DNA from 4 places in the Cedecea sp. B1(4) genome. Region 2 is predicted to be linked to each of the others. Evidence: predicted binding sites of a transcription regulator. Region 2 holds the regulator's gene; each other region holds the start of a gene.
What was found. Region 2 encodes CRP, which controls carbon source genes, mostly activating them, when cyclic AMP is high. Its sites were predicted from a motif close to ATGTGANNNNNNTCACAT; they were not measured.

Region 1: a site for CRP is predicted at 2,120-2,137, ahead of serA (phosphoglycerate dehydrogenase). Genes of this name have one in related genera too.
Region 3: a site for CRP is predicted at 4,089-4,106, ahead of cytR (DNA-binding transcriptional regulator CytR). Genes of this name have one in related genera too.
Region 4: a site for CRP is predicted at 3,600-3,617, ahead of ACR6JA_RS11750 (mannitol dehydrogenase family protein). Genes of this name have one in related genera too.

The regions. Positions count from the first base shown of each region.
Region 1 covers NZ_JCAHMZ010000006.1:248,495-254,574, reverse strand. The annotation lists gene ACR6JA_RS13840 (oxidative stress defense protein) at 1-249, shown strand, start outside; gene argP (DNA-binding transcriptional regulator ArgP) at 303-1,202, opposite strand; gene rpiA (ribose-5-phosphate isomerase RpiA) at 1,391-2,050, shown strand; gene serA (phosphoglycerate dehydrogenase) at 2,354-3,592, shown strand; gene ACR6JA_RS13820 (5-formyltetrahydrofolate cyclo-ligase) at 3,630-4,226, opposite strand; RNA gene ssrS (6S RNA) at 4,247-4,430, opposite strand; gene zapA (cell division protein ZapA) at 4,472-4,801, opposite strand; gene ACR6JA_RS13805 (YecA/YgfB family protein) at 4,970-5,548, shown strand; gene pepP (Xaa-Pro aminopeptidase) at 5,572-6,080, shown strand, end outside.
Region 2 covers NZ_JCAHMZ010000007.1:13,290-19,369, forward strand. The annotation lists gene ACR6JA_RS15415 (hydrolase) at 1-596, shown strand, start outside; gene ACR6JA_RS15420 (YheU family protein) at 598-816, shown strand; gene ACR6JA_RS15425 (phosphoribulokinase) at 907-1,776, shown strand; gene ACR6JA_RS15430 (OsmC family protein) at 1,812-2,216, opposite strand; gene crp (cAMP-activated global transcriptional regulator CRP) at 2,529-3,161, shown strand; gene ACR6JA_RS15440 (YccS/YhfK family putative transporter) at 3,224-5,308, shown strand; gene argD (bifunctional acetylornithine/succinyldiaminopimelate transaminase) at 5,311-6,080, opposite strand, start outside.
Region 3 covers NZ_JCAHMZ010000009.1:25,083-31,162, reverse strand. The annotation lists gene hslU (ATP-dependent protease ATPase subunit HslU) at 1-1,286, opposite strand, end outside; gene hslV (ATP-dependent protease subunit HslV) at 1,296-1,826, opposite strand; gene ftsN (cell division protein FtsN) at 1,916-2,920, opposite strand; gene cytR (DNA-binding transcriptional regulator CytR) at 3,010-4,044, opposite strand; gene priA (primosomal protein N') at 4,206-6,080, opposite strand, start outside.
Region 4 covers NZ_JCAHMZ010000004.1:456,702-462,781, reverse strand. The annotation lists gene ACR6JA_RS11770 (DUF2946 domain-containing protein) at 1-120, shown strand, start outside; gene ACR6JA_RS11765 (TonB-dependent receptor domain-containing protein) at 230-2,302, shown strand; gene ACR6JA_RS11760 (DUF2534 family protein) at 2,363-2,623, shown strand; gene yeiP (elongation factor P-like protein YeiP) at 2,788-3,360, shown strand; gene ACR6JA_RS11750 (mannitol dehydrogenase family protein) at 3,709-5,175, shown strand; gene ACR6JA_RS11745 (CobW family GTP-binding protein) at 5,326-6,080, shown strand, end outside.

The sequences.
Region 1 (6,080 bases), on a different contig from region 2:
AACGATGCAACCCGCCAGGCGAAGCTGCTGGCCGAAGGCTTTAACAGCAAGCTGGGCCCGGTCTACAGCGTGCGTTACCACGTGTCTAACTACCAGCCCGCGCCGATGGTTCGCATGATGAAAGCGGACGCGGCTGCACCGGCTTCCGCTCAGGATACCTACGATCAGCAGACTATTCAGTTTGACGATCAGGTCGATGTGGTGTTTGAACTGCAGGGCGCACAAACCCCGGCGGCACCTGCTCAGTAAGATGTGATCTTCACCTTAACCCTCGCCGCATCCGGCGAGGGTTAATCAAAGCGTTATTCCGTATCCTGCCTCAAGACCTTGTGCCCGTACTCCAGCAACGCATCCGTCACGTTGCGCATCATGCGGCTTTCCGGTGCAAAGCGGTGCCAATAGAGCATGCGGCGCTGCAGCAGACCCGGTGTCAGGTCAATTAATTCCCCGCTATTTAACTCGCGCTCAATTTGCAGGTGCGGGATCATACAGCACGTTGTGCCCTGGCGAGCCAGTTGCACAAAGGCCTCCGAGGAGTTAACGATATGGCACGGCACGCTGCCGGGGGACAGATCAAAGTTCTGCTGTAAAAATGCCTGATGCATATCGTCGAGATGATCAAAGGCTACGGCAGGGGCTTTTAACAGCGCCGACCGCGTGACGCCATTCGGGAAGTAACGCTCGGCAAAATCTTTCGACCCCACAAACAGATAGTCCAGCGCGCCCAGGCGATCCACCAGGCAGCTCGGCAGCGGCTGAGGTTGGATGGACACCGCCCCAACCACTTCCCCGCGACGCAGGCGTTCCTGAGTGCGGGTTTCATCTTCCACCTGAAGATTCAGGCGAATGGGGGAGTCGGCCAGAACCGGCGCAAGGGCCGGTAGCAGCCAGGTGGCCAGACTGTCGGCGTTAACGGCCAGCGAAAGCAGCAGCGGCGTGGAGCCGGTTTGCTCATCGCCCAGCCACTCTTCTTCCAGCAGTTCCACCTGACGTAAAAGTGCCAGCAGTTTTTGGCCCTGCTCGGTGGGACGGGGCGGCACGGTGCGCACCAACAATGGCTGGCCGAACATCGTTTCCAGTTGCTTGATACGTTGTGACACCGCCGACTGAGTAATGCACAGCTTCTGCGCCGCACGCTCAAATCCTCGTTCACGAATTACCGCATCCAGCGCCTGCAGCGTTCTGTAGTCCGGGCGTTTCATTGTTGTTCATCTGCTCCTGATTTCGTCGTGCAGTCACTATGACATAAATTTGCCGCTGATTCAGACCAAATCAGCAAGCTGACAGTGTGTTTGAACGTGATGGGGTTTGCATTGCGGCAAAGCCGGGGACAATTTTCCGACGCATGCTCTATAATGCGCGTCAGTTTCCACATCACAGGCATAAAATTATGACGCAGGATGAACTGAAAAAAGCAGTCGGATGGGCAGCACTCCAGTACGTGCAGCCGGGCACCATTGTGGGCGTGGGCACGGGCTCAACCGCCGCGCATTTTATTGATGCTTTGGGCACCATCAAACACCAGATTGAAGGTGCTGTTTCCAGCTCCGACGCTTCCACCGCGAAACTGAAAAGTCTTGGGATCCCCGTTTTCGATCTCAACGAGGTGGATTCATTAGGCGTCTACGTCGACGGTGCCGATGAGATCAACCATCAGATGCAGATGATTAAAGGCGGTGGTGCAGCGCTGACCCGCGAGAAAATCATCGCCTCCGTTGCCGACAAGTTTGTTTGCATCGCGGACGCCTCCAAGCAGGTTGATATTCTCGGTAACTTCCCGCTGCCGGTGGAAGTGATTCCTATGGCGCGCAGCGCCGTCGCGCGTGAACTGGTAAAACTGGGTGGTCGCCCGGAGTACCGTCAAGGCGTGGTCACGGACAACGGTAACATCATTCTGGATGTGCATGGTTTGAGCATCATGGAGCCGATGAAGCTGGAAAACATCATCAACGGTATGCCCGGTGTTGTTACCGTGGGCCTGTTTGCGAACCGTGGCGCGGATGTGGCGCTGATCGGTACCGCTGACGGCGTAAAAACCATCGTGAAATGATCTGACCGGGGCGCGTTCGGCGCCCCAAAAAACCGTATAAAAAATGACAAATTATTTTAACCGCATATTTGGTGACATATATCACATTTCGGTAACAGTGCTGTGATTCATACCTGGTTCACTCTCCCGCTCAGCATTTTATTCTGACTCTCACCGCCTTATTCCCGCCTGACGATACGGCGACGCAATCGTTCATATTGCCCCAAACGTAGATTTTGATATTTTGACAGAAGGGTAACTTATAGGCGGTGGCGCATCACCGCCTAAAAACGAATACAACAGCACTGAAAATAGGGTCGGGAAATGGCAAAAGTATCACTGGATAAAGACAGAATTAAATTCCTGCTTGTGGAAGGCGTGCACCAGAAGGCGGTAGACAGCCTCCGTGCAGCAGGATACACCAACATTGAATTCCATAAAGGCGCGCTGGATTCCGAAGCGCTCAAAGAGTCGATCCGTGATGCTCACTTCATTGGCCTGCGCTCCCGCACCCATTTGACCGAAGAGATCTTTGCCGCGGCTGAAAAACTGGTGGCTGTAGGCTGCTTCTGCATCGGCACCAACCAGGTTGATCTGGATGCGGCGGCGAAGCGCGGTATTCCGGTGTTTAACGCCCCGTTCTCGAACACCCGTTCCGTTGCCGAACTGGTGATTGGTGAATTGCTGCTGTTGCTGCGTGGCATTCCTGAAGCTAACGCCAAAGCTCACCGTGGCGTGTGGAACAAGCTGGCGGTAGGCTCTTTTGAGGCCCGTGGTAAAAAGCTGGGCATCATTGGCTACGGCCACATCGGTACGCAACTGGGGATTTTGGCTGAATCCCTGGGGATGCACGTCTACTTCTACGATATCGAAAACAAGCTGCCGCTGGGCAACGCGACTCAGGTTCAGCATCTCTCCGACCTGCTGAATATGAGCGATGTGGTTAGTCTGCACGTGCCGGAAAACGCTTCTACCAAAAACATGATTGGTGCGAACGAGCTGGCCTTGATGAAGCCGGGCTCGCTGCTGATCAACGCCTCTCGCGGTACGGTGGTAGATATTCCTGCTCTGTGCGGTGCGCTTTCGAGCAAGCATCTGTCTGGTGCGGCTATCGACGTCTTCCCGACCGAACCGGCCACCAACAGCGATCCGTTTAACTCTCCGCTGTGCGAGTTTGACAACGTGATCCTGACCCCGCACATCGGCGGCTCAACTCAGGAAGCGCAGGAAAACATCGGCCTGGAAGTGGCGGGCAAACTGGCGAAATACTCGGATAACGGCTCTACGTTGTCTGCGGTTAACTTCCCAGAAGTTTCTCTGCCGCTGCACGGGGGCACCAGCAGCCGCCTGCTGCACATTCATGAGAACCGCCCTGGCATTCTGACCGCGCTTAACCAGATCTTTGCTGAGCAGGGTATCAACATTGCCGCTCAGTTCCTGCAGACCACGCCGCACATGGGTTACGTAGTAATTGATATTGATGCGCCGGAAGATGTGGCTGAGAAAGCGCTGAAGTCAATGAAAGCGATTCCGGGCACTATCCGCGCCCGTCTGCTGTACTGATCTGACCATGGCCTCTTCCCCGAAGGGGGAAGGGGCATCACCACTGCCAAAGGCGCGATGGCGTCACCACGGCAGGCAAAGGAATATCCCACTGTTCTACCGGCAACGTCTCCACCTGCTGGCAATCATGCGCCAGGCCAACCGGGTAGAAACCGTGCTGCTGCCAGTTCTGCAGCGTTCTGTCGTAAAACCCGCCGCCCATCCCCAGACGCTGGCCTGTTTCATCGAAGGCCACCAGCGGCGTGACCAGTACATCCAGCTTATTCAGCGGCAGCACGTCGCGAACATCCAGCTTAGGCTCAAGAATTTTCAGGCGATTGGTGACCAGGTTACTTTGCGGCGTGTAGCGTAAAAACAGCAGGTTGCCGGGGCTAAAAGGATGAAGCACCGGGAGATAAACGTTTTTGCCTGCCTGCCATAAAGACTGAATCAGCGGGGTGGTATTCAGTTCCCCGTCGAACGAGAGAAACAACGCTACGGTCTGAGCACGAATAACCGGCTCAAACGCCAGCATGCGTTCAGCAGCCTGTAGGGCAAAGGTTTGTTGTTCTGGGGGAGTGAGCGACCGGCGTCGCTGCCGAATCGTTTGGCGAATGTCCTGACGAAGCGTTGAGGTTAACGGGGTATGCGTCATGATGGTCGGGTAGTAAAGAGGGAATCTCCGAGATGCCGCCGCAGGCTGTAACCCTTGAACCCTTGGTTCAAGGTGAGTGTGTCGTCATGGTTTTAAGGCTTCTCGGACGGACCGAGCATGCTCACCAACCGCGGAGCGCCACACTCTTGTGGTATGAAATATCGGCTCAGGGGACTGGCCCGCTTGCAAACATCTCAGAGAAATTTTGTCTTCGAAGTTACTCTACCACAGTCAACTGCGAAGTGTTATTCAAACTTTGGACCCTGTCGGTCTGCAATGCGACCTTGCTCAAGCAATGCTTGTTCGATGGTCTGCTGTAGCATCCGAATACGCTCTTCCATATTGGCGGCGTAGTCACGGGTTTTCGACTTTTCCTGAGCCAGTTCGTAGCAAATGTTAAGTGCTGCGATGAACACCAGCTGCTCGGTATTTGTGACTCTAGTGCGAACTTTTAAATCTTGCAACCGCTGATTCAGCTCTTCCGCAGCCTGATTCAGCGCATCCTGTTGTTCAGGCGGACAATTCACGCGCAATGAACGACCGAAAATTTGAATATCGACTGGTTGTGCAGACATGCCACCTTCCTGCTGTTTACTCGCCTGCCTTTACGCTACCGGCCCCGGTAGCGGAAGGGGCGCCACTATAGCTATCCCGATATCAAGATACAAGCCCTTTTCTGGTATCTGCGGGGGTCCTGGTGGTAGCATAACACACACTATTCCTGCCAACGATGACGAATGCGCATGTCAATACAGAACGCAATGCCGGACTACGACTTAGTCGGCCAACTTTTGAACCAACAGGGTGTGGGTCTGACGCCTGCAGAAATGCACGGCTTGATCAGCGGCATGCTGTGCGGTGGTAACAAAGACACCAGCTGGCAAACGCTGCTGCATGACCTGACTAACGAAGGCTTGGCCTTTAGCCAGAACCTCGCAGATCCGCTGCGCCAGATGCACTGCGCCATTGGCGATGCGCTGGAAGACGAAGGCTTCCTGTTCCAGCTTTACCTGCCGGACGGGGATGATGTCTCCGTTTTCGATCGCGCCGATGCGCTTTCCGGCTGGGTAAACCACTTCCTGTTGGGCCTCGGCGTTATGCAGAGCAAGCTCGACAAAGTCACCGGTGAAACCGGCGAAGCCATTGACGATCTGCGTAATATTGCCCAGCTGGGTTACGACGAGGACGAAGACCAGGAAGAGTTGGAGATGTCGCTCGAAGAGATCATTGAGTATGTGCGTGTTGCCGCGCTGCTGTGCCACGACACCTTTACTCACGCGGCACCGACCGCGCCAGAGGTACGCAAACCTACGCTCCACTAACAATCAAAAAATCAGGGGATGTGATGACCCAGCAGGAATTTCTTCGCCGCCGTCAGGCGCTACTGGCGAAAATGGTGCCCGGCAGCGCTGCGTTAATTTTCGCGGCCCCGGAAGCGACCCGCAATGCCGACAGCGAATACCCTTATCGGCAGAGCAGCGATTTTTGGTACTTCACCGGCTTTAACGAGCCGGAAGCCGTGCTGGTGCTCATTAAAAGCGATGAGTCGCATAATCACAGCGTGCTGTTCAACCGCGTGCGGGATAAAAGTGCAGAAATTTGGTTTGGCCGCAGGCTTGGCCAGGACGCTGCCCCGCAGAAGTTAGGGGTGGATCGCGCGCTGGCCTTCAGCGAAATCGGTGAGCAATTACATCTCCTGCTAAACGGCCTGGATGTGGTTTACCACGCTCAGGGCGAGTACGAATATGCGGATAACATCGTTTTTGCCGCGCTGGATAAGTTGCGTCGTGGTTCGCGTCAAAATCTCGCTGCGCCCGCAACCCTGACCGACTGGCGCCCGACTGTACACGAACT
Region 2 (6,080 bases):
AGCGCTACGGTGAAGTCCCCACCGCCGCAGTTGGTTTTTCGCTGGGTGGGAACATGCTCGCCTGCCTGATGGCAAAACAGGGCGCTGCCTGCACGCTGAAAGCAGGCGTGATTGTTTCCGCCCCGCTGATGCTTGAGCAGTGTTGCTACCACATGGAGCAGGGCTTCTCGCGCGTCTACCAGCATTACCTGCTGAATCTGCTGAAGAAAAATGCCGCCCGTAAGCTGAAGAGCTACCCTGGCTCGCTGCCTATCGACCTCCGCAAGCTGAAAAGCCTGCGCCGCATTCGCGAGTTCGATGACTTAATTACCTCGAAGATCCATGGCTTTGCCGACGCGCTGGACTACTATCGCCAGTGCAGCGCCATGCCGCTTTTGCCGGAAATTGCCGCTCCGACGCTGATTATCCACGCCAAAGACGACCCGTTTATGGATCACCACGTCATCCCGGATCGCGAAACGCTGCCGCCCAATATCCACTACCAGCTCACGACTTACGGCGGCCATGTTGGCTTTGTCGGCGGGACTCTGCTGCGCCCACAGATGTGGCTTGAGCAGCGCATTCCCGATTGGCTAACCCGCTTCCTGGACCACTGAAATGATCATTCCCTGGCAAGATCTCGACCCTGAAACGCTCGACAATTTGATTGAATCTTTTGTATTACGGGAAGGCACCGATTATGGTGAGCAGGAGCGCTCGTTGACGCAAAAAGTCGCCGACGTGAAGCGCCAGTTACAAAACGGCGAGGCCGTGCTGGTTTGGTCTGAACTCCATGAAACGGTGAACATTATGCCGCGCGGGCAGTTTCGCGGCTGACCGCTGACTGGCAGGGTGATCTATACTGGCTGAAAAGTATAACAAGCAGATACAGATCTCTTTTCCGATCCCTCACGGAGTTTTCACCCTATGTCAGCCAAACACCCGGTTATTGCGGTCACAGGTTCCAGCGGCGCCGGTACCACGACCACCAGCCTCGCTTTCCGCAAGATTTTCCAGCAGCTCAACCTGCGCGCCGCCGAAGTTGAAGGCGACAGTTTCCACCGCTATACCCGCCCGGAAATGGACATGGCCATCCGCAAGGCACGCGATGCTGGCCGCCATATTAGTTACTTTGGGCCAGACGCCAACGACTTCGGGTTACTGGAACGAACTTTTATCGAATACGGCCAGACCGGCAAAGGGCAAGCACGTAAATACCTGCATACCTACGATGAAGCGGTGCCGTGGAACCAAGTGCCGGGCACTTTTACGCCCTGGCAGCCGCTCCCGGAGCCCACTGACGTCCTGTTTTACGAAGGCCTGCACGGCGGTGTAGTCACCCCTCAACATAACGTCGCCGACTGCGTCGATTTACTGGTAGGCGTGGTGCCCATCGTTAACCTGGAATGGATTCAGAAACTGGTGCGCGATACCAGCGAACGCGGCCATTCACGGGAAGCGGTGATGGATTCCGTAGTGCGATCCATGGACGATTACATCAACTTCATTACGCCGCAGTTCTCACGTACCCATATCAACTTCCAGCGCGTTCCGACCGTAGACACCTCTAACCCGTTTGCCGCGCGAGCCATTCCGTCGCTGGACGAAAGCTTCGTGGTCATTCACTTCCGTGGGCTGGACGACATCGACTTCCCTTATCTGCTGGCGATGTTGCAGGGGTCGTTTATCTCCCACATCAATACATTGGTGGTACCGGGCGGGAAAATGGGGCTGGCGATGGAGCTGATCATGGCCCCGCTGGTGCAGCGGCTGGCGGAAGGCAGGAAAATTGCCTGATAGCGTGAGGGCGGCTTTACACCGCCCTTTTCTACTTACGCTTCAATAATTTCGTAGCTGTGGCTAATCTCGGCGGCTTTCTCCAGCATCAACGTCACCGAGCAATATTTCTCTGCGGTCAGCTCAACGGCGCGGGCAACCGCGCTTTCTTTCAGCTCTTTCCCGGTCACAACAAAATGCAGATGGATGCGGGTAAACAGACGCGGTGCTTCTTCACGACGTTCGGAAGTCAGTTTCACCTCACAATCCGTCACATCATGGCGGCCTTTTTGCAGAATCGACACCACGTCAATTGAGCTACAACCGCCCGCGGCCATCAGCAGCATTTCCATCGGGCTTGGCGCTTTATCCCCGGAGTTACCGTCCATCAGAACTTGGTGGCCAGAAGCGGATTCGCCGAGGAAGGTCATGCCTTCCACCCATTTAACACGTGCCTGCATTTTACCTACTCCCGTAATAAAAATTTCTTTCAGATTACGCGTCTACGTGAAAACTGGCAACGTAAGGCGATCCAGGTCATGCTGAAACGAGACAATACAAGACACTAACCAAAAGCTATGCTAAAACAATCCGGATGCTGCTGCGATACAGAGACGTTTATGCCGTAAGCAGAGGAAACGACTAATTACAGGCCGCAGGGTTAACCTGCCCGCCAGCTCCCAGGGCTTGGGAAAATTTCACGATTGCAACGCCAGACAAGAGGTTCCACGTCTTGTCTTTGGTAGCCAGTTTATAACAGAGGATAACCGCGCATGGTGCTTGGCAAACCGCAAACAGACCCGACTCTCGAATGGTTCTTGTCTCATTGCCACATTCATAAGTATCCGTCGAAGAGCACGCTGATTCACCAGGGTGAAAAGGCGGAGACGCTGTACTACATCGTCAAAGGCTCCGTAGCTGTTCTGATTAAAGATGAAGAAGGCAAGGAGATGATCCTTTCTTATCTGAATCAGGGTGATTTCATTGGTGAATTAGGTTTATTCGAAGAAGGTCAGGAGCGTAGCGCCTGGGTTCGTGCCAAAACAGCCTGTGAAGTAGCTGAAATTTCCTATAAAAAATTCCGTCAGCTGATTCAGGTCAACCCGGATATCCTGATGCGTCTTTCTTCCCAGATGGCGCGCCGCCTGCAGGTGACTTCTGAGAAAGTTGGCAACCTTGCCTTCCTCGACGTGACCGGCCGCATCGCTCAGACGCTGCTTAACCTGGCTAAACAGCCGGATGCCATGACCCACCCGGACGGGATGCAAATCAAAATCACCCGCCAGGAAATCGGTCAGATCGTGGGCTGCTCCCGCGAAACCGTTGGCCGTATTCTGAAAATGCTGGAAGATCAGAACCTCATTTCCGCCCACGGTAAAACGATTGTCGTTTACGGCACCCGTTAATTAGCCCTTATAAAGGCGTGTCGCTTCGGTAACACGCCTTTTTTGTCTCTACAATTCAGGCTATGTGGAAGAGATTAATTTACCACCCGGAAGTTAACTACGCGCTGCGGCAAACGCTGGTGCTGTGTCTTCCCGTGGCTGTCGGCCTGCTGCTTGGCAGCCTGCAAAACGGCCTGCTCTTCTCGTTAGTTCCCGCCTGCTGCAACATTGCCGGGCTGGACACACCACACAAACGCTTCTTCAAACGTTTGATTATAGGCGGCAGCCTGTTCGCCCTCAGCAGCCTTATCCTGCAGCTTCTGCTGCTCTATACCCACATCCCGCTGCCGGCAATATTGATCGTCATGGCTCTGCTGCTCGGCGTGACGGCGGAAATCAGTTCACTTCACGCTCGCCTGCTGCCCGCATCGCTGATCGCCGCTATTTTTACGCTCAGCATGGCCGGTAACATGCCTATATGGAAACCGATGGTGCTCTATATCTTCGGTACCATCTGGTACGGCGCTTTCAACTGGTTCTGGTTCCGGCTTTGGCGCGAACAGCCGCTCAGGGAGTCGCTCAGCCTGCTGTACCGCCAATTGGCAGATTACTGCGAAGCAAAATACAGCCTGCTGACCCAGCATACCGACCCGGAAAAAGCGCTGCCGCCGCTGCTGGCCCGCCAACAAAAAGCCGTCGATCTGATCACCACCTGCTATCAGCAGCTGCATATGCTATCGGCCAACCAGCAAAACGGCTACAAGCGTCTATTACGCGCTTTCCAGGTTGCGCTGGATCTGCAGGAACACATTTCGGTAAGCCTGCACCAGCCTGAAGAGGTGCAAAAACTGGTCGAGCAAAGCCATGCCGAGGCGGTGATCCGCTGGAATGCCCAAACCATCGCCGCGCGCCTGCGCGTGCTGGCAGACGATATTCTTTATCACCGCTATCCAACGCGCTTTACCATGGATAAGCAGATCGACGCCCTGGAAAAAATAGCTCGCCAGAACCCGGACAATCCAGTGGGGCAGTTCTGCCATTACCACTTCAGCCGCATTGCCCGGGTACTGAAAACCCAGCGGCCGCTGTACGTGAGGGATTTAATGGAGGACAGGGAACGCCGTTTACCGTTTTTCCCGGCCCTGAAAAGCTATCTCTCGTTCAAATCCTCCGCTTTGCGCAGCTCCGCGCGCTTAGGTGTGATGTTGACCATTGCCAGCCTGCTGGGCTCCTTCTTACACCTGCCAAAGCCGTATTGGATCCTAATGACGGTGATGTTCGTGACGCAAAACGGCTACGGTGCAACGCGGGTGCGCATTGTTCACAGGGCGGCAGGCACCATGGCAGGGCTGTGTATCGCGGGTATCACCCTGCACTTCCACGTCCCGGACAGCTACACCCTGCTGGCGATGTTAATGATTACGCTGGTGAGCTACCTGTTTATCCGCAAAAGCTACGGCTGGGCCACCATTGGCTTTACCGTCACGGCGGTATATACCCTGCAGCTCATTACCCTCAGCGCCGAGAGTTACATCATTCCCAGGCTCATAGACACTCTTCTTGGCTGCCTGATCGCCTTTGGCGGCATGATCTGGCTGTGGCCACAGTGGCAAACCGGCCTATTGCGTCAGAACGCCCACGACGCGCTGGAGGCAGATCAGGATGCTATTCGGCTGATATTGAGCAACGATCCAGAGCCCACGCCGCTGGCCTGGCAGCGTATGCGGGTCAACCAGGCGCACAATGCGCTGTTTAACTCGCTCAATCAGGCGATGCAGGAGCCAGGCTTTAACTCCCACTACCTGGCAGACATGAAACTTTGGGTGACGCACAGCCAGTTCATCGTCGAGCATATCAACGCCATGACCACGCTGGCGCGCGAACACAACATGCTGACGCCGGACCTGGCGCAGAAATATCTACAGTCTTGTGAGATTGGGTTACAGCGATGCCAGCAAAGGCTGGAGTATGACGGGCCTGGCGGGTCGAACGACGCGAATATCCTGGAATCGGACACGCTGCCCACGGGGCCGTTAAGCACCATGGAGCAGCATTTACAGCGGATTATTGGCCACCTGAACACCATGCATACCATCTCCTCGGTCGCCTGGCGCCAGCGGCCTCATCATGGGATCTGGCTCAACCGCCGTCTGCGACGCTCGGGTTAGCCTTAGCTGGCTACCACGCTGGCAACCGCTTTGGCGAAACGCTGCATCCCTTCCAGGATATCCGCGTCCTCGACAATAAGCGAAGGCGCGAAGCGCATAACGTCCGGCCCGGCGTTCAATACCATCACACCTTCTGCCGCGCCAGCGTAGAGAAACTCGCGGGCACGCCCTTTGTACTTCTCGTTAAGCTCTGCACCAATCAACAGTCCCATGCCACGAATGTCGCTGAAAAGATCGAACTGTGCGTTTATCTTTTGCAGTTGTTCAACGAAAAGCTGACGTTTGTCCGCCACACCTTTGAGAACTTCCGGCGTGTTGATGATATCGAAAGCCGCCCCGGCCACCGCACAGGCCAATGGGTTGCCACCGTAGGTAGAACCGTGGCTACCGACGTGGAACGCGGAGGCAATTTCATGGGTGGTCAGCATAGCGCTTACCGGGAAGCCACCGCCAAGCGCTTTGGCGCTGGTCAGAATATCTGGCGTGACGCCGTAGTTGATGTAAGCGAAAAGCTCGCCCGTGCGGCCCATGCCGGACTGCACTTCATCAAAGACCAATAGCGCCTGATGCTCATCACACAAATCGCGCAGCCCCTGCAGGAACTCCGGCGTCGCGGCGGTCACGCCACCCTCGCCCTGAATCGGCTCCACCACTACCGCGCAGGTATGATCGCCCATCACCGCTTTCACCGCCGCGAGGTCGTTATACGGCACATGAATAATGTCGGCAGGTTTCGGGCCGAAGCCGTCGGAGTATTTAGCCTGTCCACCCA
Region 3 (6,080 bases), on a different contig from region 2:
TGTTTACCGACGTATTCGGCATCGATCAGGATGGACTGACCATCTAACTCGCTGGCGTCATAGGAGATATCTTCCATCAGACGTTCAAGCACGGTGTGAAGGCGACGCGCCCCGATGTTTTCGGTAGATTCGTTTACCTGCCAGGCAGCCTGAGCAATACGACGAATACCGTCCTCGGTAAAGTCGATGTTCACGCCTTCGGTTGCCATCAGCGCTTTGTACTGTACGGTCACGGAGGCGTTAGGTTCGGTCAGGATACGCTCGAAATCGTCCACGGTCAGCGCCTGCAGCTCAACGCGGATAGGCAAACGCCCCTGCAGCTCAGGAATCAGGTCTGACGGGCTGGCAACCTGGAATGCGCCGGACGCGATAAACAGAATGTGGTCAGTTTTTACCATGCCGTGCTTGGTGGATACGGTGCAGCCTTCTACCAGCGGCAGCAGGTCACGCTGTACGCCTTCGCGGGACACATCCGGGCCGGAACTGTTGCCGCCGCGCTTACAAATTTTGTCGATTTCGTCGATAAACACGATCCCGTGCTGTTCAACTGCGTCGATGGCGTCCTGCTTCAGCTCTTCCGGGTTCACCAGCTTCGCCGCTTCTTCTTCCACCAGCAGCTTCATCGCATCTTTGATTTTCAGCTTGCGTGGTTTTTGCTTCTGGCCGCCCAGGTTCTGGAACATGGACTGTAGCTGGCTGGTCATCTCTTCCATGCCAGGAGGAGCCATAATTTCTACGCCCATCGGCGCAGCGGCGAGATCGATTTCAATCTCTTTATCATCCAGTTGGCCTTCGCGCAGTTTCTTGCGGAACGACTGGCGAGCCGCAGAAGGTTCCTGCTGGGCTTCCGCCTGACCCCAGTTGTTCTTCGCCGGTGGGATCAGCACGTCGAGAATACGCTCTTCGGCCATTTCTTCAGCGCGGTAGCGGTTCTTCTCGATAGACTGCATGCGTACCATTTTGACTGCAGCATCGGTCAGATCGCGGATAATGGAGTCCACTTCTTTACCCACATAGCCGACTTCAGTGAATTTGGTCGCTTCAACTTTGATGAACGGCGCGTTGGCCAGTTTTGCCAGGCGGCGGGCAATTTCGGTTTTACCCACGCCGGTTGGGCCGATCATCAAAATGTTTTTAGGGGTAACTTCATGGCGCAGCTCTTCATCAAGCTGCATACGGCGCCAGCGGTTACGTAAGGCGATAGCGACGGAGCGCTTAGCGTTGTCCTGGCCGATAATGTGTTTATTCAGCTCGCTAACAATTTCGCGTGGGGTCATTTCAGACATGGGAGATCCTTACGCTTTAGACGGTAATTCTTCGATGGTATGGAAGTGGTTGGTATAAACGCAGATATCACCTGCAATATCCAACGCTTTCACAGCGATATCGCGCGCGCCCATTTCGGTATTTTCCAGAAGGGCACGGGCTGCGGCCTGGGCGTACGGGCCGCCGGAGCCAATGGCAATCAGATCGTTTTCAGGCTGGATGACATCGCCGTTACCGGTGATGATCAGCGACGCGCTTTCGTCGGCCACGGCCAGCAGCGCTTCAAGCTTGCGCAGCATGCGGTCGGTACGCCAGTCTTTCGCCAGCTCAACGGCGGCTTTCACCAGGTGACCCTGATGCATTTCCAGTTTGCGCTCAAACAGTTCGAACAGCGTGAAGGCATCCGCAGTACCGCCGGCAAAACCCGCGATCACTTTATCGTTGTACAGGCGACGTACTTTTTTGACGTTACCTTTCATGACGGTGTTACCCAGCGTGGCCTGACCATCTCCGGCAATAACCACATGGCCGTTACGACGTACACTTACTATTGTTGTCACGATCGGACCCCTTTTGCATCAGCTAAACAGGAGCCCTGCGCGGTGCGCAGGGCCTAATGCCATTATAAATGGGGGGCAATTCTGGGGTTTCAACCCCCGGCGGCAAGACGAATACAGCTGGTATGTCCAGCCATCTTCAGCCGATTGATAGTGCCATCGGCATTCTCTTTACCTTTGATTGGCCCAATGACGACGCGGTTCCAGCCGTTATTGGTGGTAATGCGGGAGTCAAAGCCTTCAAACGCCAGCTGAGCACGAACGGTTTCCGCCTGTTCGCTACCTTTAAATGAACCACACTGCACCATCCAGCGTTTTTCATCTTTTTTCTCCTGAGCAGCAGGAGTCTGCTTAGCCACTTCTGGCTCACGCGTAATTGGTGCAGGCTGAGCTTCACGCTGAACCGGTTTGGTTTGCTGTGGCGCTTTTTGCTGGCTGTGTGGTGGCGTTTGCAGCAGATCCTGATACGGCTGCTGATTATTTGCCGTAGAGGTTTTCGGCTGTTGCTGCGGCACAGTTTTTGGCTGCTGGTATGGCTGTTCCGCTACACGCTGCTGAACGCGAGGCTGCTGCGTCTGCGTGTTCCACTGCTGCTGTTGCACAGGCTGAGTTTGCTGCACAATCTGTTTCTGGCGCTGCAGCGTTTGCTGGCGCTGGGCAGGGGTTTGCTCATTCCACGGGACTTCATTCAGCTGCGTAGGCTGCTGGCGCATATCCGCCTGCATTTGCTCCAGCAACTGGCGCTGTTCGTTGGTTAGCTGGCTTTGGTTCATGACTTCGCCGCCGGCGGTAGGTTCGGTAGGCGCACGTACGCCAGGCTGGCGGTTTTCCAGCTCTTTAATGTAACGCCAGCGCTCTTCCGGTTTTGGCGGCAAGCCATTGCCGGTCACTTTGTGGCCAGGGAGCGCGTCAATCTCTTCTTTCTTATGGTGAGTAATAAAGTAAAGAGCGCCGACAAAGGCCACCACGACTGCGGCCGCAATGGCAACCATCGTTGGAGAGACGGAGGGCAGACTACGTTGCTTTTTGCGGGGTGTACTTTTTTTGCGCCGCGTCCCTGCCGATTGCCCGCGGCTTACATAATCTCGTTGTGCCACTATCGTTTCGCTGTCTTTATTCGTTTATCAGTCCGCCATGTTACTTAAGGGGCGGGGCTTTGACCAGTTTATGCAGTCTTAAAAACGGCTCAATTTCTGCTGCCGGGCGCGGCAGTGCTGCCTCGCTCAATAAGATCGCAGTCCAGCAGGCGTGAGCCGCTGTTAACGTTTTGGCCGTTCATGTTGTCCAGCAATAGCAGCATAGCTTCCTTACCAATATCGAAACGGGGTTGTGCGACGGTGGTGAGGGGCGGGTCACAGAACTGCGACAGGGCAATATCGTCGAAGCCCATAATCGATAAATCTTCCGGGACTTTAAGCCCGCTGCGCTTTGCCTGAGACAGCGCCCCTAGCGCCATCACGTCGCTATGGCAGAAAATGGCGGTTGGGGGTTCGGGCAGGGCAATAAGCTGTGCCAGCGCTGCGGCGCCTGCTTCATAGGTAAAATCACCGCGCGCAATATAGTGAGGATCGACGACGATGCCATTGCGGCGAAGTGCCTGAACGTATCCCTGTAAGCGATAATGGCAAAGCGGCATTTCTTCAGGCCCGGCAATACAGGCAATGCGCTGATGCCCGAGCTCTTGCAGATAGTAAACGGCGTTAAAGGCGGCGGTCAGATTGTCGATATGCACCGTGGGCAGTTCCAGCTCAGGGGCAAACTCATTGGCCATGACCATCGGCGGCAGATTGCGTTGCTCTTCTTTGCTGGCGTCAAACGGCAGGCGTGAGCCCAGCAGCAGCATGCCATCAATTTGTTTGGTGATGATCAGGTCGATGAAGGTTTTTTCCTGCTGATTTTGGTGGGCGCAATCGCCAATCAGCACGAGATAGCCGTGTGAAGCTGCGGTAACTTCAATACCGCGGATGATTTCGCTGAAAAACGGATCGCAGATATCCGGCACGATGACCAGAATAGTGCGTGATTCGCTGCGTTTGATGTTACGCCCCAGAGAATGAGGCAAATACCCCACTTCAATCGCCGCCTGTTCCACGCGATTACGGGTACTTTGTGAAACTTTGTCCGGGTTCATTAAGGCGCGGGATACCGTTGCAGTAGACACTTTTGCCTGCACGGCGACATCTTTCATGGTGGCATTCACCACCGGTTTCTTCGGCTTCACTTCTTCTCCTCACATGCACGCCGCTATCGTCAACACTCCTGTGTGTCTGACAGTCATCACATTCTTAGCAGAAGTTGGCTGTAAGCGGTTACAAATTTTTCACAAGAAATGTGATGAGTATTAGATTTTTCGATCGGCTTCGCATAACCAGCCCGATTGTGCTACCCGTCGATAGGGTCGACATCCAGCATCCATTTTACTTTCCGGGCTTCGGGGAGCGTGTTGATCAGCGTGAGTGAATGGCTGACCAGTTTTTGCAGGCGCCCGCGCGATGGATGCTGCAACAATATTTGCCAGCGAAAACGCCCGCCGCGTTTGGGCTGCAGCGAGGGGACTGGCCCCATGATCCAGAGCTGCTCATCGCGCAGCGGGCTGGCCTCCAGCAGATTACGCAACTGCTGCAAAAATAGCGGGGCCTGGTGGTTGTTCTGATCTTCGGCCCGAATCAATACATGGCTGGTGTACGGCGGCAAAAATACCGTTTGGCGCTCGCTCAATGCCTGGCTTGAAAACGCATCGTAGCCTTTGGTCAGCAGAGTTTGCAGCAAAGGGTGTTCAGGATGGTGCGTTTGCAGCAGGACTTCACCTTGCTTACCGGCTCGCCCCGCTCGACCAGAAACCTGGACGTAGAGCTGGGCAAAGCGTTCGGCGGCACGGAAATCTGCGGAGAAAAGCGCGCCGTCTACGTCGAGTAAGGCGACCAGCGTGACATCAGGGAAGTGGTGCCCTTTAGCCAGCATTTGTGTGCCGATAAGAATTCTCGCGCCGCCCCGGTGCACTTCGGCCAACTGCTGTTCCAGTGCGCCTTTGCGGCTGGTGGTATCGCGGTCGATGCGGGAAATCGGTACGTTCGGGAACAGCGGCTCAAGGCTGTGTTCAAGTTGTTCGGTCCCCATTCCCACCGGAACCAGATGCGTGGAGCCGCACTGCGGGCACTGCTGCGGGATCGCGCGCTGGCTGTCGCAATGGTGGCAACGCAGATGGCGCTGGCCCTGGTGCAGCGTGTAGTAATGATCGCACCGTGCGCATTCCGCAATCCAGCCGCATTCGTGGCAGAGCAGGGCAGGTGCGAAGCCGCGGCGGTTAAGGAAAAGGATCACCTGGTTATCTGCGGCAAGATGCTCGCCTATCTTTTTGAGCAGTGCAGGGGCTAAGCCGGCTTTGAGCTGCTGCCCTTTCAGGTCAACAACCTGCTGGTGAGCCGGGCGTGCGTTTCCAGCACGTTTAGTCAGGCGTAGCTGGCGATATTTTCCCACCTGAACATTGTGCAGAGTTTCTAATGCTGGCGTTGCCGAGCCGAGAATGATCGGAATGTTTTCAGCATGCGCCCGGTAAACGGCTAAATCGCGAGCGTGATAGCGCCAGCCTTCCTGCTGTTTATAGGAGCTGTCATGTTCCTCATCGATGACAATGACGCCGAGACGGCAGAACGGCGTGAACAGAGAAGAACGGGTCCCAATGACGATGGCCGCCTCACCGCTCCGTGCTTTTAGCCACACGCTGAGCCTTTCACTGTCATTCAGCCCGGAGTGCAGGACTTCAACCGGCGCGTTAAAACGCTCCCGGAAGCGGGCGATAGTTTGCGGAGTCAGACCAATTTCGGGCACCAGCACTAAAGCCTGCTTGCCCTGCGCCAGCACATTTTCAAGCACACTGAGGTAAACCTCAGTTTTGCCGGAGCCGGTGATGCCGGCGAGCAGCCAGGCGGAGAAATGGTCAGATTCGCTATGGATAGCCCCCACGGCGGTGGCCTGTTCCGTATTCAGTCTCAGCCGCTCACCGGCAACGGCATAGCTTGCCCGCCAGTCTTCTTCCTCAGGCGCCGCGCTTTTTAAATCACACAAGCCTTTTGTTCTCAGCGCCTGTAACCCCGGCTCACTGATTTCCAGCTCGCCGATTTGATGCCGGCAGACGATATTTTGCCGCAGCGCCGCCAGTGCCTGCTGTTGTTTAGGCGCGCGTTTGAGACTGTTCAGATCAACGGCTTTTCCTTCTTCCGTAGCAAACCAGTACCAGAGCGGAGCATGGTGCGCAGG
Region 4 (6,080 bases), on a different contig from region 2:
TTATTGTTGATTTGCGTGCGCCGGACGCCGGTGGTCGCACTCTGCTGCGCGGCGATTTCTCGCCCCTGGTCACCTCACCCGGCCCGCGCCCCGCCCTCTGCTGCCTGTTACTTCGCTTAAAACACCAATAATTAACCGCGTAATGCCGAAGGCAACGCTGAAGCGTTGTCTCGAGTTGTTCTTTTTATAAAGAGCGTCAACGTTACGCCTGAAGGACAGTAAGGCAATGATGAAAACACATTTAAAGCCGCTGGTATCCTGGATACTGCTGGCTATCACTTCTCCCGCAGCCATCGCGGCGGGTTCGCATGACACGATGACTATGCCGGACAATGCCGTGATGATCGTCACCTCTCCGGCATCATCACCGCTGGAAGTTGTGACCTCCCCTAAAACGCCGCGTCAGCCTGTGCCAGCCAGCGACGGATCTGACTACCTGAAAACCATCCCCGGTTTCTCACAAATCCGCAACGGCGGCACCAACGGCGACCCGGTTTTTCGCGGCATGTTCGGTTCTCGCCTGCGTATTCTGACCAATAATGGTGTAATGCCGGGGGCCTGTCCGGCCAGAATGGATGCCCCAAGTTCATATATTTCACCGGAGAGCTTTGATCTGCTGACGCTGATTAAAGGGCCGGAAAGCGTGCTATGGGGGCCAGGTAACTCCGCGGGAACCGTCCGCTTCGACAGGGAACCGCCGCGCTTTGATAAAGCGGGCATCCAGGGCACGGCCAGCTTGCTTACTGCCTCTAATCAGCGCTGGGACAGCAATGCAGACGTCAGTCTGGGGAGTGAAGAGGGCTATCTACGCCTGATTGGCAATAAGTCCCATTCCGGCGATTATGAAGACGGCAACGGCAACCGGGTAGCCTCAAAGTGGGATAAATGGAACGCCGATGTTGCGCTGGGCTGGACGCCTAACAAAGACACATTGCTGGAGTTGACGGCTGGTAAAGGCAACGGCGAAGCCCGCTACGCGGGCCGCAGTATGGACGGTTCCCAGTTCAGGCGCGACAGCCTCGGGGCGCGCTTTGAAATGTCGAACATCGGCGAGGTGTTCAACAAGTTTGAAAGTAGCGTCTACTACAACTACGCCAATCATATTATGGACAACTATTCCCTGCGCTCGCCGGGGACAATGCCCAGCGGCATGTCCGGCGGGCATATGGCCTCCTCGATGGGCATGGATATGGGCAGTTCGATGGACATGGGTTCATCCATGAGCATGAATATGCCGATGGCGATGGCGATGCAGCTCGATCGCCGCACGGTTGGCGGGCGCATGATGGGCACGTGGCTGTGGTCTGACTACGAACTGCGCAGCGGTATCGACGGGCAGCAAAGCACCCACCGCAGCAAACAGGACGCCGGCTGGAAGCAGGATGCCCGTTTCCAGGACGCAGGTATATTTAGCGAACTGACCTGGAATGCCACCGACAGCAGCAAAGTTATCGGCGGGGCGCGCCTCGATCGAACTCGCGTCAATAATGATACGGACGCAGGTGCCAGCGTGCGGAGCAAAACGCTACCGGCAGGTTTTGTGCGCTACGAACAAACGCTGAGCGATATCCCCGTCATGCTGTACGCTGGCGTGGGCTACACCGAGCGCTTCCCGGATTACTGGGAGCTGTTTTCCCCCACCTACGGGCCGGACGGCACTAAAAATGTCTTCGATAAGCTGAAAACGGAAAAAACGACGCAGCTGGATATTGGCGCCCAGTACAGCGGGGAGCGCTTCAACAGCTGGGTTTCCGCGTACCTTGGCCGGGTGAATGATTTTATTCTCTTCCGCTATGACCCCAGTAACGCCCGTGTCAGTCAGGCAGATAACGTGGACGCCACCATTATGGGAGGCGAAATGGGCATGAGCTACGCGCTGACCGAAGCCTGGAAGGCGGACGCAAGCCTGGCGTATGCCTGGGGGCAAAACACCAGTGACCATCAGCCGCTGCCGCAAATAGCTCCGCTGGAAACGCGCCTGGGCCTGACGTGGGAGCGAGGGGACTGGAGCAGCACCGGCCTGCTGCGGCTGGTCAGCAGCCAGCATCGCGTGGCGCTGAATGAGGGTAACGTGGTCGGGAAAGACTTCGATAAAAGCAGCAGCTTTGCGATTTTTTCCGCCAACGCTGCTTACCGTCTAAGCAAAGCCATCAAGCTCAGCGCAGGGGTCGATAACCTGTTGAACAAAACCTACAGCGAACACTTGAACCTGGCGGGCAATAGCAGCTTTGGCTATTCGTCCAATACCCCGGTCAATGAACCAGGCCGGACGGTCTGGGGCAAAGTGAACGTCACGTTTTAATTACCTGGCCCCGGTTGTCGGGGCCATTACGCTTAATCATTTCCCAGCCAGGAGGCTGATATGCTTACAAAACTTCGTACGCCAGAAGGTAAAAAGTTCCTTATCGCGGTTGCCATCGTTTTCACTATTGTCGTGTCGCTTATTTCGAAGGTGACCTTTGAAGGCGTGGAAGAGCAGTACAACTGGCCAATGGAACAGTGGACGCTGGACATGTTTATCATGCAGGGCGCATGGGTCACTATCTACACGATCATGTTCACTATTCTATGTTCGCTGCCGTTTGCTTTCTATTTCTTAGCGCCTAAGGATGGCCGCGGCTAAGGCGCTTTAAGACACCGGCGTGTCGGCAAAGCAGGATGTTGTCGGCACGTTTGCCTTAAGCCCCTTGCTTTTGTGCTTCTTTATTAAATCCGCTTGCCTGAAACGCGCCTCACGAGTACTTTGACGCAATATTTTCGCATCTCAATTTTTGACAGGAAACACCGATGGCAAGAGCTAACGAAATCAAAAAAGGCATGGTACTCAATTACAATGGCAAGCTGCTGATTGTTAAAGACATTGATATCCAGGCTCCCAGCGCACGCGGCGCAGCAACCCTGTACAAGATGCGTTTCTCCGATGTTCGCACCGGGCAGAAAGTGGAAGAGCGCTTCAAAGGTGATGATATCGTTGACACCATCACCCTGACCCGCCGCTTCGTTGACTTCTCCTATATCGACGGCAACGAATACGTGTTCATGGATAAAGAAGATTACACGCCGTACATCTTCACCAAAGACCAGATCGAGGAAGAGCTGCAGTTCATTCCCGAAGGCGGTATGCCGGACATGCAGGTTCTGACCTGGGACGGCCAGCTGCTGGCGCTGGAGCTGCCGCAGACCGTGGATCTGGAAATCATCGAAACGGCTCCGGGCATCAAAGGCGCTTCCGCCAGCTCCCGTACCAAGCCAGCAACGCTGTCCACCGGCCTGGTGATTCAGGTGCCGGAATATATGGTTGCCGGGGAAAAAATCCGCATTCATATCGCAGAAAAACGCTCCATGGGCCGCGCAGACTAATAATAAATGACGCTCCTTCGGGCGCGTTATGCCTGCTGACAAAGAGGGAAAAACGTGATTTTTCCCCTCTTTGTGATTATCAGCCGAAAATCAACAAATTGATTTTCCTGGTTTTTAATAGATCGTCTGGTGTTTTTCCTCTCGTCAGAGGTCAATCACTGTCTGAGCGCTTCTTAGGGAGCGTTTTTTTTGTTCTCACAACCAAAGTTATTATACCAATTTCACCATACCGCTCTATTATCAGACCTGCATCACACAAAAGCGATTAACTAAACAGACCAATTTTATTTCCTGTCATACAGCTTTACACTGCATAGATTCCCACCTCCCTACACAGGATGCGACTCTATGGATACCCTTGCCACCGCTTCACTTCCGGATACCGTTCAACGGCCAAACTACGACCGCCGCGCGCTTAAAACCCGTATCGTGCATTTTGGGTTTGGCGCTTTCCACCGTGCGCATCAGGCCCTGCTCACCGATCGGGTGCTCAACAAACTGGGCGGCGACTGGGGGATCTGTGAGATTAGCCTGTTTAACGGCGATAAGCTGATGCACGATCTCAGGCAACAGGATCATCTTTTCACGGTGCTGGAAAAAGGGGCGGCGGGAAACCAGGCGCGGGTCATCGGCGCCGTGAAAGAATGTCTGAATGCGAAGCTAGATGGCATGGAAGCCCTCATAGAGAAGTTTTGTGAACCGCAGGTCGCCATTGTCTCCCTGACCGTGACTGAAAAAGGCTACTGCATCGATCCTGCCTGCGGAAAACTTGATCCTACCAATGAGCGGATTATTCACGATCTGGCGTCGCCGGAATCTCCGCATTCCGTACCAGGAATACTTGTGGAGGCGCTAAGCCGTCGCCGTGAGCGTGGGCTAAGCCCGTTTACGGTCTTATCCTGCGATAACATTCCTGATAACGGGCACCTGGTTCGCCAGGCCGTTCTGGGTATGGCCGAGAGTCGAAGCGCCGGGCTGGCAGAATGGATTGCCAAAGAAGTCACCTTCCCCAGCACCATGGTCGACCGCATTGTTCCGGCGGCCACGGAGGAATCGCTGCAGGAAATTGCCGAAATACTAGGCGTACAAGATCCCTGCGCCATTGCCGCCGAGCCGTTTATTCAGTGGGTCGTCGAAGATAATTTCGTCGCCGGTCGCCCGGAATGGGAAGCCGTCGGGGTGGAAATGGTTGACGATGTGGTGCCCTACGAGCAGATGAAGCTGCGGATGCTCAACGGCAGCCACTCATTTCTGGCTTATCTCGGCTACCTCGCCGGTTACCCGCATATTAATGATTGTATGGCTGACGAACATTTTGCCCGTGTAGCAAAGCACCTGATGCTGCAGGAGCAGGCGGTGACGCTGAATATTCGGGGCGTCGACTTGAATCAGTACGCCGCCAGCCTGCTCGAGCGGTTCGCAAATCCGGCGCTAAAGCACCGTACCTGGCAAATTGCCATGGACGGCAGTCAGAAGCTCCCTCAGCGCTGGCTGGAAAGCGTGCGCTGGCATCTGGCAAACGGGAGCAGTTGGCCATGCCTGGCGCTCGGGATCGCAGGCTGGATGCGCTACGTTAGCGGCCTCGACGAACAGGGCCATGCGATTGACGTTCGCGATCCGCTCCAGGGCAAAATCCAGATGCTGGTTAGCGACAGCGGCGAAAACGAACGCGTCAGCGCTCTCCTCAGCCTGAACGAAATTTTTGGTGATGACCTGCCCAAAAACGAAACGTTTGTTGAAAACGTGCAGCACGCCTGGCAGCAACTCATCCGCCTGGGCGCACGCGGCGCGGTCGAAAACTTGCGCTTAAGTTAACAATCAATGCGCTTAACGTGGTCTTACCGTGCGGTAAGCCGCGTTAAGGCTTCTCTTTTCTCCGGGTTGTCGTCAGGATAGTCAGCGTAAATGATGAATAATCACTGATAGATTGACGTGGTTTACAGGTAGTAAACCCCCGGAGTCACCGTGACAAAAACGAATTTAATTACCGGCTTTCTGGGCAGCGGTAAAACCACCACCATTTTGCATTTACTGGCCAACAAGCCCACCGATGAAAAATGGGCGGTGCTGGTCAATGAATTTGGCGAAGTGGGGATTGACGGCGCCCTGCTGGCAGACAGCGGTGCGCTGCTGAAAGAGATCCCTGGCGGCTGTATGTGCTGCGTTAACGGCCTGCCGATGCAGGTCGGCCTCAATACGCTGCTGCGCCAGGGCAAGCCCGACCGCCTGCTGATTGAACCTACCGGCCTTGGCCACCCAAAACAAATCCTGGACATACTCACCGCCGACGTATATCAGCCGTGGATTGACCTGCGGGCCACGCTTTGCCTGCTCGACTCGCGCCAACTTCTGGATGAAAAAGCCCTGAATAATGACAACTTCCGCGATCAGCTTGCCGCGGCGGACATCATTGTAGCCAACAAGCAAGATCGCGCCACGCCGGAAAGCCAGGCCGCTTTAGCGCGCTGGTATCAAAACAATGGCGACAGCCGCGAACTTATGCACGTAGAAAAAGGGGCCGTCAGCATTGCGCTTCTCGACAAACCAAGACAGAACCAACGCGAGCTGCCGCAAAGCCCTGAGCACCAGCATGTTCAATCGGTTCCTCATGGTCTTGCTGCGCTGAGCCTGCCGGGGCATCAGCGCTGGCGCCGGAGCGTGAACAGTGGGCAGGGTTATTACGCCTGTGGCTGGATTTTCGATGAAGAAACCGTGTTCGA